2 regions of the Polaromonas sp. P1_F9 genome follow, and region 2 is predicted to be linked to the other one. Evidence: riboswitches for the same ligand, from Rfam matches in the RefSeq annotation. Region 2 holds a riboswitch; the other holds the start of a gene.
The links. Region 2 has a riboswitch for S-adenosylhomocysteine ahead of metH (methionine synthase). Riboswitches for the same ligand answer to the same signal wherever they lie in the genome.
Positions count from the first base shown of each region.

Region 1: it holds a riboswitch for S-adenosylhomocysteine, as region 2 does, so the genes downstream of both, ahcY (adenosylhomocysteinase) here and metH (methionine synthase) in region 2, are expected to answer to the same signal.

Region 1 is NZ_JBFUBT010000007.1:99,887-104,898, reverse strand. Features, by position in the region: gene AC1DYR_RS19440 (MFS transporter) at 1-1,183, shown strand, start outside; gene AC1DYR_RS19435 (HAD family hydrolase) at 1,307-2,101, opposite strand; S-adenosyl-L-homocysteine riboswitch at 2,508-2,580, shown strand; gene ahcY (adenosylhomocysteinase) at 2,680-4,110, shown strand; gene AC1DYR_RS19425 (TlyA family RNA methyltransferase) at 4,258-5,012, shown strand, end outside.
Region 2 is NZ_JBFUBT010000005.1:103,626-108,637, reverse strand. Features, by position in the region: gene AC1DYR_RS16260 (homocysteine S-methyltransferase family protein) at 1-369, shown strand, start outside; gene AC1DYR_RS16255 (Bug family tripartite tricarboxylate transporter substrate binding protein) at 619-1,602, shown strand; gene AC1DYR_RS16250 (Crp/Fnr family transcriptional regulator) at 1,672-2,280, opposite strand; S-adenosyl-L-homocysteine riboswitch at 2,374-2,470, shown strand; gene metH (methionine synthase) at 2,486-5,012, shown strand, end outside.

The DNA of each region.
Region 1 (5,012 bases), on a different contig from region 2:
GCAGCTGCCGCCCGCAGCCGCCTTCCCCCTGCTGGCGATCCTGTTGTTCGCGTTCTTCGTGGCGGGCAGCGCGCCGTCGCCGCTGTTCGTCGTCTTCCAGCAGCAGTGGGGGTTTTCACCGGCGCTGCTGACGGTAGCTTTTGCCATTTACGCGATTGCGCTGCTGGCCTCGCTGCTGGTGGCGGGCTCGCTGTCTGACCACATCGGCCGCCGGCCTGTGGTGTTTACCGCCTTGCTGCTGCAGGCGGGCGCGATGCTGACTTTTTTGCTGGCCGGGAGCATCAACGGCATCATTGCCGCGCGCATCGTGCAGGGTATTGCGACCGGCATGGTCAGCGGCGCGCTGACGGCTGCGGTGGTGGAGGCCGCCCCGGCTGCGCAAAAACGCCTGGGCGCGATGATCGGCAGCATCTCGCCGCTGGCGGGGCTGGCCGTGGGCGCGCTGCTCACCGGCATTGCCGTCAAGTTCGCGCTGCACCCGGTGCCGCTGGTGTTTGGCGTGCTGGCCGCGATTTGCGTCGTGGGTGCGGTGGCCACGCTGTTCCTGCCCGAAAGCGCCACGCCGCGCCCCGGCGCGCTGGCTTCGCTGGTACCGCGCATTTCAATACCGGTGCAGGCGCGCGGCGAATTTGTGCGCGGCGTGCCGACGATGCTGGCGGTGTGGTCGCTTGCAGGCCTGTACCTGTCGTTGGTGCCTTCCATGCTGCAGCAAATCTTTGGCATCCATGACGGCATCGTCAACGGCCTCGCCATTGCCACCTTCTTCGGTCTGGGCGCTGCGTCACCGACCTTGCTGAAAAAACTGTCGCCGGTGCGTATGAGCGCCGTCGGCATGAGCTTGCTGGCCGTGGGCGCGGGGCTGGTGGCTGTGTCGCTGGCCACGCGCTCTGTGGCGCTGTTTTTTGCCGGCACGGCGCTGGCCGGTTTTGGCGGCGGCTCGGCTTTCTCTGCGCAAGTGCAGACGCTCGCACCGCTGGCGCAGCCACATCAGCGGGCTGAGTTGTTTGCCGCGCTGTATGCCACCAGCTATCTGGCTTTCAGCGTGCCCGCCATGCTGGCGGGCCGCTTGATTGCGCCGCTGGGCTTGCCCGCTACTGCGGAAGGCTATGCAGCGCTGGTGCTGGCGGTGGCCGCTCTCGGCGCCTGGCTGCGCTGGGGCTCAGTGCGCCGCCAATATAGCTAGCCCCTGCTGACGCTCACTTCGTGTAGCGTCCCCTCCCCTTCAGGGGACGGTGCCTGCGGCCGGGCAAAGCCCGATCCGCGGCACCCGCTGAGGTAACGCGGGGCAGCCGCGCGCTGCGCTGGGTTATCCCAGTAGCGCACGCGTTACCTCAGTGAAACCCGCGCCGCGCTCGCTGCGCGTCACGTAGCGCGGCAGGTGCGCCAGCTGCGGCACAAAGCGCGCGATGTTGGCCACGCCCACGCTGTTGGCAAAGGTCTTGAACATCAGCTGGTCGTTGGTCGAATCGCCCACGTAGACCCATTGGTCCATCTCGGCGTCCAGGTCGCGCTGCCAGAGCTGCCGGACTATCCAGCGCGCGCCTTCGAGCTTGTTGTGGCTGCCATACCAGCCGTTGATATGAATGCTGCTCACGGTGGCGTGCATGCCTTCGCTTTTCATCAGCGCCACCACTGCGGCGATTTGCGCGTCGCTGAGCTGCGTGAACTCGCTGTGGTCGATGGCAATGTCGGTCTCCCGGCCCGGCGAGTCGGTGGCGCGGTGCACGCCCGGCATTTCGCGTTCGATGCGCGCCAGCACGGCCTGCATGCGCGCGAAGTTGGCGCTGCGCGTGGCCGCATCCTGCTGGTAGATCTTGGCCAGCGGCCGCGGCGCGGCGCTTTGGGCATCCGGCAGCAGCGCCACGGCGCCGTTCTCCGCCACGATGGCATCGACAGGCCAGCGGGCCGCGAAAGGCTCGCTCCAACCAACCGGGCGCCCTGTGACCGCCACGATCTTGAAGCCGGCGGCTTTTAACTCACCCAAAGCTTCCAGCGCATCGGGGGTGATCTCCCCCTCGGTGGTCAGTGTGTCGTCAATGTCTGTGAAGAGGCCGGTGACGGCTTTTCGTTGCGCGGTGGGCCAGCGGGAGAGTTCTTGCATGGTGAAATTTTCGCACTGAATGTGGCCCCCACGCTCCTCCACTTTGTGTGGGTCGCTGCCCCCCGAGGGGGCCGCCCCCCTCCGGCCCGGCAAAGCCGAAAAATTGGCACACCCCTATCGGGCTCACTGCGTGTAGCCCTTTTCCCCTTGCAGGGGACTGCGCCTGCGGCCCGGCAAAGCCGGTTCCGCGGCCCATGCGGGTTGAAGAGTTCTGTGGGCGCGATCGGTGATGGCGTATTTCACCAGCGGGGGCCGAGGGTCCGGCTTCGCCGGCCCCAGGCGCCGCCCCCTAGAGGGGGGAGCAGGCTACACGAAGTGAGCCTGAACGGGGGTGAATCTATTTATCCCTTGAGGGGGGGGAACGGACTACACGAAGTGAGTCCGGACGGGGGTGGGTATAATCAGTTTTCCTGAGGAGCGTTGCAAGCCACATCACGTGGACCAGGCTCAGGACTTCATTGCAACCACGCTCACCCGCATGTGCTCTCAAGCCGGGTGAATGACTGAATTCTCCCTTCCCCTGAAAGCCGTGCCCGTGGCGATTTTGCCCAGTTGACGTTTGATATTTGGAGAACCGTATGAGCGCCGTCCTGAAACCTTCCACCGACTACACCATTGCCGATATTTCGCTTGCCGCCTGGGGCCGCAAGGAACTGAACATCGCACAAACCGAAATGCCCGGGCTGATGGCCATCCGCGAAGAATTCGCGAAGGCGCAGCCGCTCAAGGGCGCGCGCATCACCGGTTCGCTGCACATGACGATCCAGACCGGCGTGCTGATCGAAACCCTGCAGGCCCTGGGCGCTGAAGTGCGCTGGGCTTCGTGCAACATCTTCTCGACGCAAGACCACGCCGCCGCCGCGATCGCCGCCGCCGGCACGCCGGTGTTTGCCATCAAGGGCGAAACCCTGGCCGACTACTGGGACTACACCCACAAGATCTTCGAATTCAACGGCGCCAAGGGCACGCCTGAAGAAGGCCCCAACATGATCCTGGACGACGGCGGCGACGCGACGCTGCTGATGCACCTGGGCACCAAGGCCGAAAAAGACGCGAGCCTCATCTCCAAGCCCGGCAGCGAAGAAGAAATCTGCCTCTTCAACTCGATCAAGGCCAAGCTCGCGCAAGACCCGACCTGGTACAGCCGCCGCCTGAAGAACATCGTCGGCGTGACGGAAGAAACCACGACCGGCGTGCTGCGCCTGAACGAAATGTCGGCCAAGGGCACGCTGGCCCTGCGCGCCATCAACGTGAACGATTCCGTCACCAAGAGCAAGTTCGACAACCTGTACGGCTGCCGCGAATCCCTGGTTGACGCCATCAAGCGCGCCACCGACGTGATGGTCGCCGGCAAGGTCGCACTCGTGGCCGGCTACGGCGACGTGGGCAAGGGTTCCGCACAAGCACTGCGCGCCCTGAGCGCCCAGGTGTGGGTGACCGAGATCGACCCGATCAACGCCCTGCAAGCCGCGATGGAAGGCTACAAGGTCGTGACCATGGAATACGCTGCCGACAAGGCCGATATTTTTGTGTCCGCCACCGGCAACAAGAACGTCATCACGTATGACCACATGGCCAAGATGAAAGACCAGGCCATCGTCTGCAACATCGGCCACTTCGACAACGAAATCGACGTTGCCGCACTCGAAAAATGCACCTGGGAAGAGATCAAACCGCAAGTCGACCACGTGATCTTCCCGGACGGCAAGCGCATCATCCTGCTGGCCAAGGGCCGCCTGGTCAACCTCGGCTGCGGCACCGGCCACCCGAGCTTCGTGATGTCTTCGAGCTTTGCGAACCAGACGATCGCGCAGATCGAGCTCTTCACCAAGAAGGACGCGTACGAAGTAGGCAAGGTTTATGTGCTGCCAAAGCATCTTGACGAAAAGGTTGCCCGCTTGCACCTGAAGAAGGTTGGCGCTGTGCTGACCGAGTTGAGCGACGAGCAGGCTGCGTACATCGGTGTCAGCAAAGCAGGCCCGTACAAAGCCAACACCTACCGCTACTGATCCCGCGCTACTGCGCGGCCGTGATGCGTCGTTGCGGGTCCCTCCATGAATCCTCACGTACCTCCAGTACGCTCCGGTTCATGGGTCCTCCCGCGCCTAGCCTGACGGCCGCTCGCGACGCGCTGAGCCCTCTTTTTCTGGAACTACATGCGCGCTGACCTATTCCTCGTCGAACACGGCCATGCCGCCACCCGCTCGCAGGCCCAGCGCCTGATCGCTTCGGGGGTGCAGTGGCGTCCCGAAGCCGATGCTGCCTGGAAGAAGGTCGCCAAGAACGGCGACGAGATTCCGCCCGGCGCTGAGTTGCAGTTGCTGGACACCACTGAAGCCAAGTACATCTCGCGCGGCGGGCTCAAGCTCGAAGGCGCGCTGAAAGCTACCGGCCTGAAGGTGGATGGCTTGCGCTGCCTTGACGTGGGCCAGTCCACCGGCGGCTTTACCGACTGCCTGTTGCAGCACGGCGCCATGCAGGTGGTGGGCGTTGATGTGGGCCACGGCCAGCTGCATGCCAGTCTGCGTGAAGACCCGCGTGTGGTTTGCGTCGAGGGCTTGAATGCCCGTTCCATGACCGCCGCCGACCTCGTGGCCGGCCATGCAGGCGACAGCGATGACATGGGTTTTCCGGATGACTTCGATGGCGATGAGGATGACGCTGACCTGGATGAGGCGAGCCCAGCCGCAGAAGCCAACTTCGACTTCCTGACCGGCGACCTGTCTTTCATCTCGCTCACGCTGGTGTTGCCCGCAGTGGTTCGCCTGCTCAAACCCGGTGGCGACCTGCTCATGCTGGTCAAGCCGCAGTTTGAATTGCAGCCCGGCCAGATCGGCAAGGGCGGCATCGTGCGCGACCCGGTGCATTTCGAGTTTGTCGAAAAGCGCTTGCGCGATGCCTGCACAGCGCT
Region 2 (5,012 bases):
GGGCAAACCGTGACGGCCTTCTGGCACAGCGTGCGCCATGCCGCACCACTGGCAGTCGGCCTCAACTGCGCACTGGGCGCCACCCTGATGCGCCCCTACATCCAGGAGCTGGCCCGCGTGGCGGGCGACACCTTCATCAGCTGCTACCCCAATGCCGGCCTGCCCAACCCCATGAGCGATACCGGCTTTGACGAAACGCCCGATGTGACGTCCCGCCTGCTGCGCGAGTTTGCCGAGGAAGGCCTTGTCAACATCGTGGGCGGTTGCTGCGGCACCACGCCGGATCACATAGGTGCCATCGCCCATGCGGTTGCGCCGGTTGCCAGCCGCTCCTTGCAGCGCGGCGCCTTCTACAAAGAGGCCGCCTGAGGGCAGCGCTGCCCGCATCACTTCCTGGTGATGCCCATCGGGCGGCTGAAAAAAGCCGCTTCCCGACCCGGATGTACGTGTAATCAATAAGTATGCATATGAAGTGCCATGCCGGCGATGCTCCGAAAAGTCATATTTCGCGGCTATAGTCAGGCCCCTTTGCCGAACCCTGTTTTCATTCTCCGGCGCTGCGCCCTGCAGCGTTGATGGTTCGGCAAAACAACGCAACACAACACAACCAAGGAAATCATGAAGGTGGGTTTATTCATCAAGGCCGCAGCGGCATTCACGTTGGCGATGACGGCTTTCGCAGGCCATGCGCAGCTGTCGCCGCAAAAACCGGTGACGATCGTCGTCCCCTATCCAGCCGGCGGCCCGCTGGACAACGCTGCGCGCATCCTCGCCGAGAAGCTGCGCCCCCTGCTCAAAACCGAAGTCACGGTTGACAACCGGCCGGGGTCCGGCGGAAACGTGGGTGCGGCCCTCGTCGCCAAGGCGCCTGCAGACGGCCATACGCTGGTGATGGGGGCGGTGGCCACCCATGCCATCAACCCGTGGCTCTACCCGAACATGCCCTACGACGCATTGAAGGACTTCACGCCCATCACCTTGGTGGCCCGTGTGCCGAACGTGCTGGTCATGAATGCGGAAACAGCCAGGCGGCTGAAAATCAAGGACACCAAGGACCTGATAGCGTATGCGCGCAAGAACCCCGGCCGGCTGAACTATGCCTCCGGCGGTAACGGCAGTGCCGGCCACCTCGCGGGCGAGCTGTTTAAAAGCCTGGCCAAGATCAGCGTGGTGCACCTGCCTTCCAGTGGCTCGGCCCAGGCGCAGGCTGGTCTGCTGTCCGGCCAGACCGACCTGATGTTCGACAACCTGGCCTCTGCCAGCGCCAACATCAAGTCGGGCAAGCTGGTCGCTTTTGGCGTGACCACCATCAACCGCTCCAGCAGCTTCACGGAAATTCCGACCATTAACGACGTGTTGCCCGGCTTTCACATCAGCACCTGGTTCGGCATCTTTGGCCCGGCCAACCTTCCCAAAGCCACGGCAGACCAGCTTCAGCGGGCATTCGCCGACGCGCTCAACACGCCCGATACCGCGGAAAAGTTTGCACGCATGAGCGCGACCCCCAGCCCCATGAGCTCTGCCGACTTTGCCTACATGGTGATGAAAGAGCACGCCGACTATGGACGCCTGATCAAGGTCGCCAAAATCAAGCTCGACTAAATCGAAAGGGCGGAAATGGCGCAAAGGGCGGCCAGCCTGGCGCTTTCCCGCTTTTCTGCCAGAGGGAAATCAGCCCGGCATAAGCCGGTCGATTTCCTGCTGCATGGCTTGCACCAGCTGGCTGTACATCTTGAGTTTTTCGCTGGTGTCGCGCAACCGTTCGGCGATGCGCAGCGAAACGGCAAACATCAGTTTGGCCGCAGTCACCGGTTGCTCTTCCCCCATTTTTTCAAGCGCTGCGCGCGACAGCACGGCGCAGCTCACGTCGCTGCTGGCAGTGCATGACGCCAGCCGCGCCTGGCCGTCGACCAGGCCCATCTCGCCGATCAGGCTGCCGGGCCCCAGCACCGTGATGGTGACCGGCGTGCGGCGGCTGACCACAATGCTTTCGACCGTGACTTCGCCCTCGAGCAGCAGCACCATATACCCGGTATCGCTCTTGTCGCCTTCGCGGATGAAGGTCGTTCCCTCGGAAATCCTGCGCGGCGTCATGTAGCTGACGACGGTGAAAGCCTCTTCGGGCGTGAGCTGCATCAGGGCGGTTGGTGCAATCAGCAGCCTGGCGGCGAGCTCGGCCGTGCTGGAGCCTTCAATGGCCCGCATGCGGTCTTTGGGACGCATGGACTCGGGCGCATCGGGCGTTCCCTTCTGTTTTCTGCCGAACAGGTTTTCAAACATGGTGGCTCCGGCTATCCCCTGGACTTTTGTTGGTATCTCTTGCCATTGGCGCAAAGATATGGCGCGGGCGGCGTTCAGCCCTTAAAATGATGGTAACCCAAGGAGCGTTGCAGCGAACACAAGCGTTCGTCAGGCTTGGGTTACAGGCGGCGGCTTCCGGCAGCCCCTGCAGCAACGACGCTCACCTTTGCCTCAAGGTGAGTCCGTGTCTGAAACTGAATCTTTACCCAATGTTCCCCCCATGAAGCTGTCCGGCCTGGAGCCGGTCGCCATCGGTGCGGGCACGCTGTTCGTCAATATTGGCGAACGCACCAACGTCACCGGCTCCAAGGCCTTCGCCCGCATGATCCTCAACGGTGAATACGAGCAGGCGCTGGCTGTGGCCCGCCAGCAGGTCGAAAACGGCGCGCAGATCATCGACATCAACATGGACGAAGCCATGCTCGACAGCCAGGCCGCCATGGTGCGTTTCCTGAACCTGATCGCCAGTGAGCCCGACATCGCGCGTGTGCCCATCATGATCGACAGCTCCAAGTGGAGCGTCATCGAAGCCGGCCTGCGCTGCATCCAGGGCAAGGGCATCGTCAACTCGATCTCGATGAAAGAGGGCCTGGAGCCCTTCAGGCAGCAGGCCAAACTGCTCAAGCGCTACGGTGCGGCGGCGGTGGTGATGGCTTTCGACGAAAAAGGCCAGGCCGACACCTACGAGCGCAAAGTCGAAATCTGCGAGCGCGCTTATCGTGTGCTGGTCGACGAGCTGGACTTCCCGCCCGAAGACATCATCTTCGACCCGAACATTTTCGCGATCGCCACCGGCATCGAAGAGCACAACAACTACGCGGTCGATTTCATCAACGCCACGCGCTGGATCAAGCAGAACCTGCCGGGTGCCAAGGTCTCTGGCGGTGTGTCCAACGTGTCCTTCAGCTTTCGCGGCAACGACCCGGTGCGTGAAGCCATCCACACCGTGTTCCTCTACCACGCGATCCAGGCGGGCATGGACATGGGCATCGTCAATGCCGGCATGGTCGGTGTGTACGACGACCTGGACCCCGTGCTGCGCGAGCGCGTCGAAGACGTGGTGCTCAACCGCACACCGGCCTACAAGCCCGGCGAGCCCGAACTCACGCCCAGCGAACGCCTGATTGAAGTCGCCGAAACCGCGAAAAGCGGCGCCAAGGACGACAGCAAGAAAAACGAGTGGCGTGCCCTGCCGGTGCGCCAGCGCCTGTCGCACGCGCTGGTCCATGGCATGAACGAGCACATCGTGACCGACACCGAAGAGGTCTACCAGGAGATCCTTGCGGAGGGCGGCCGGCCGCTGCACGTCATAGAAGGCCCGCTGATGGACGGCATGAACATCGTCGGCGACCTGTTCGGCCAGGGCAAGATGTTTTTGCCCCAGGTCGTGAAGAGCGCCCGTGTGATGAAGCAGGCCGTGGCGCATCTGTTGCCCTACATCGAAGCCGAAAAGTTGCTGCTCGAAGCCGCCGGCGGCGACGTCAAGACCAAAGGCAAGATCATCATCGCCACGGTCAAGGGTGATGTGCACGACATTGGCAAAAACATCGTGACGGTGGTTTTGCAGTGCAACAACTTTGAAGTCGTCAACATGGGCGTGATGGTGCCCTGCCATGAAATATTGGCGCGCGCCAAGGTTGAAGGCGCCGACATCGTCGGGCTGTCGGGCCTCATCACGCCCAGCCTGGAAGAAATGCAATATGTGGCGGCCGAGATGCAGAAGGACGATCACTTCCGCATCAAAAAAATCCCGCTGCTGATAGGCGGTGCCACCACCAGCCGCGTGCATACGGCCGTCAAGATCTCCCCGCACTACGAAGGCCCGGTGGTTTATGTGCCTGATGCGTCACGAAGCGTGAGCGTGGCGCAAAGCCTGCTCTCCGATCAGGCCGCCAGATACATCGAAGAGCTGTATACCGACTACGACAAGGTGCGCACCCAGCACGCCAACAAAAAGCAGGTGCCGATGTGGCCGCTGGCCAAAGCACGCGCCAATGCCACGTCGATGGACTGGGCCAACTACACACCGCCCGTGCCCAAGTTCATTGGCCGGCGCGTGTTCAAGAACTTCGACCTGTCGGAGCTGGCCCAGTACATCGACTGGGGACCCTTCTTCCAGACCTGGGATCTGGCGGGTGCGTTTCCGGCCATTTTGAAAGACGAGGTGGTGGGCACTGAGGCCGTGCGCGTGTATGCCGACGCGCAGCGCATGCTCAAGCGCCTGATCGAAGGCCGCTGGCTCACCGCCAACGGCGTGATGGCGCTGTACCCCGCCAACAGCGTAGGCGACGACGTCGAGATCTACACCGACGAGTCGCGCAGAGAAGTGGCCATGACCTGGTACGGCCTGCGCCAGCAAACCGAGAAAACCGCGATTGACGGTGTGATGCGCCCCAGCCGTTGCCTGGCTGACTTTGTTGCACCCAAGGTACTTGCTCCTGAATTGATAGCTGCTCGCGCTGGATCAGTGGGCGCCGCAGGCCAAAATCCCTCAAAAATTCCGGACTACATCGGTCTTTTTGCCGTCACGGCAGGCATTGGCGCCGAGAAAAAGGAAAAGTACTTTCTGGATGACCACGACGACTATTCGTCCATCATGCTCAAGGCGCTGGCTGACCGCCTGGCCGAAGCGTTTGCCGAAAGCCTGCACCAGCGCGTACGCAAGGATTTGTGGGGCTATGTGCCGGCCGAGTCGCTGGACGGCGACGCGT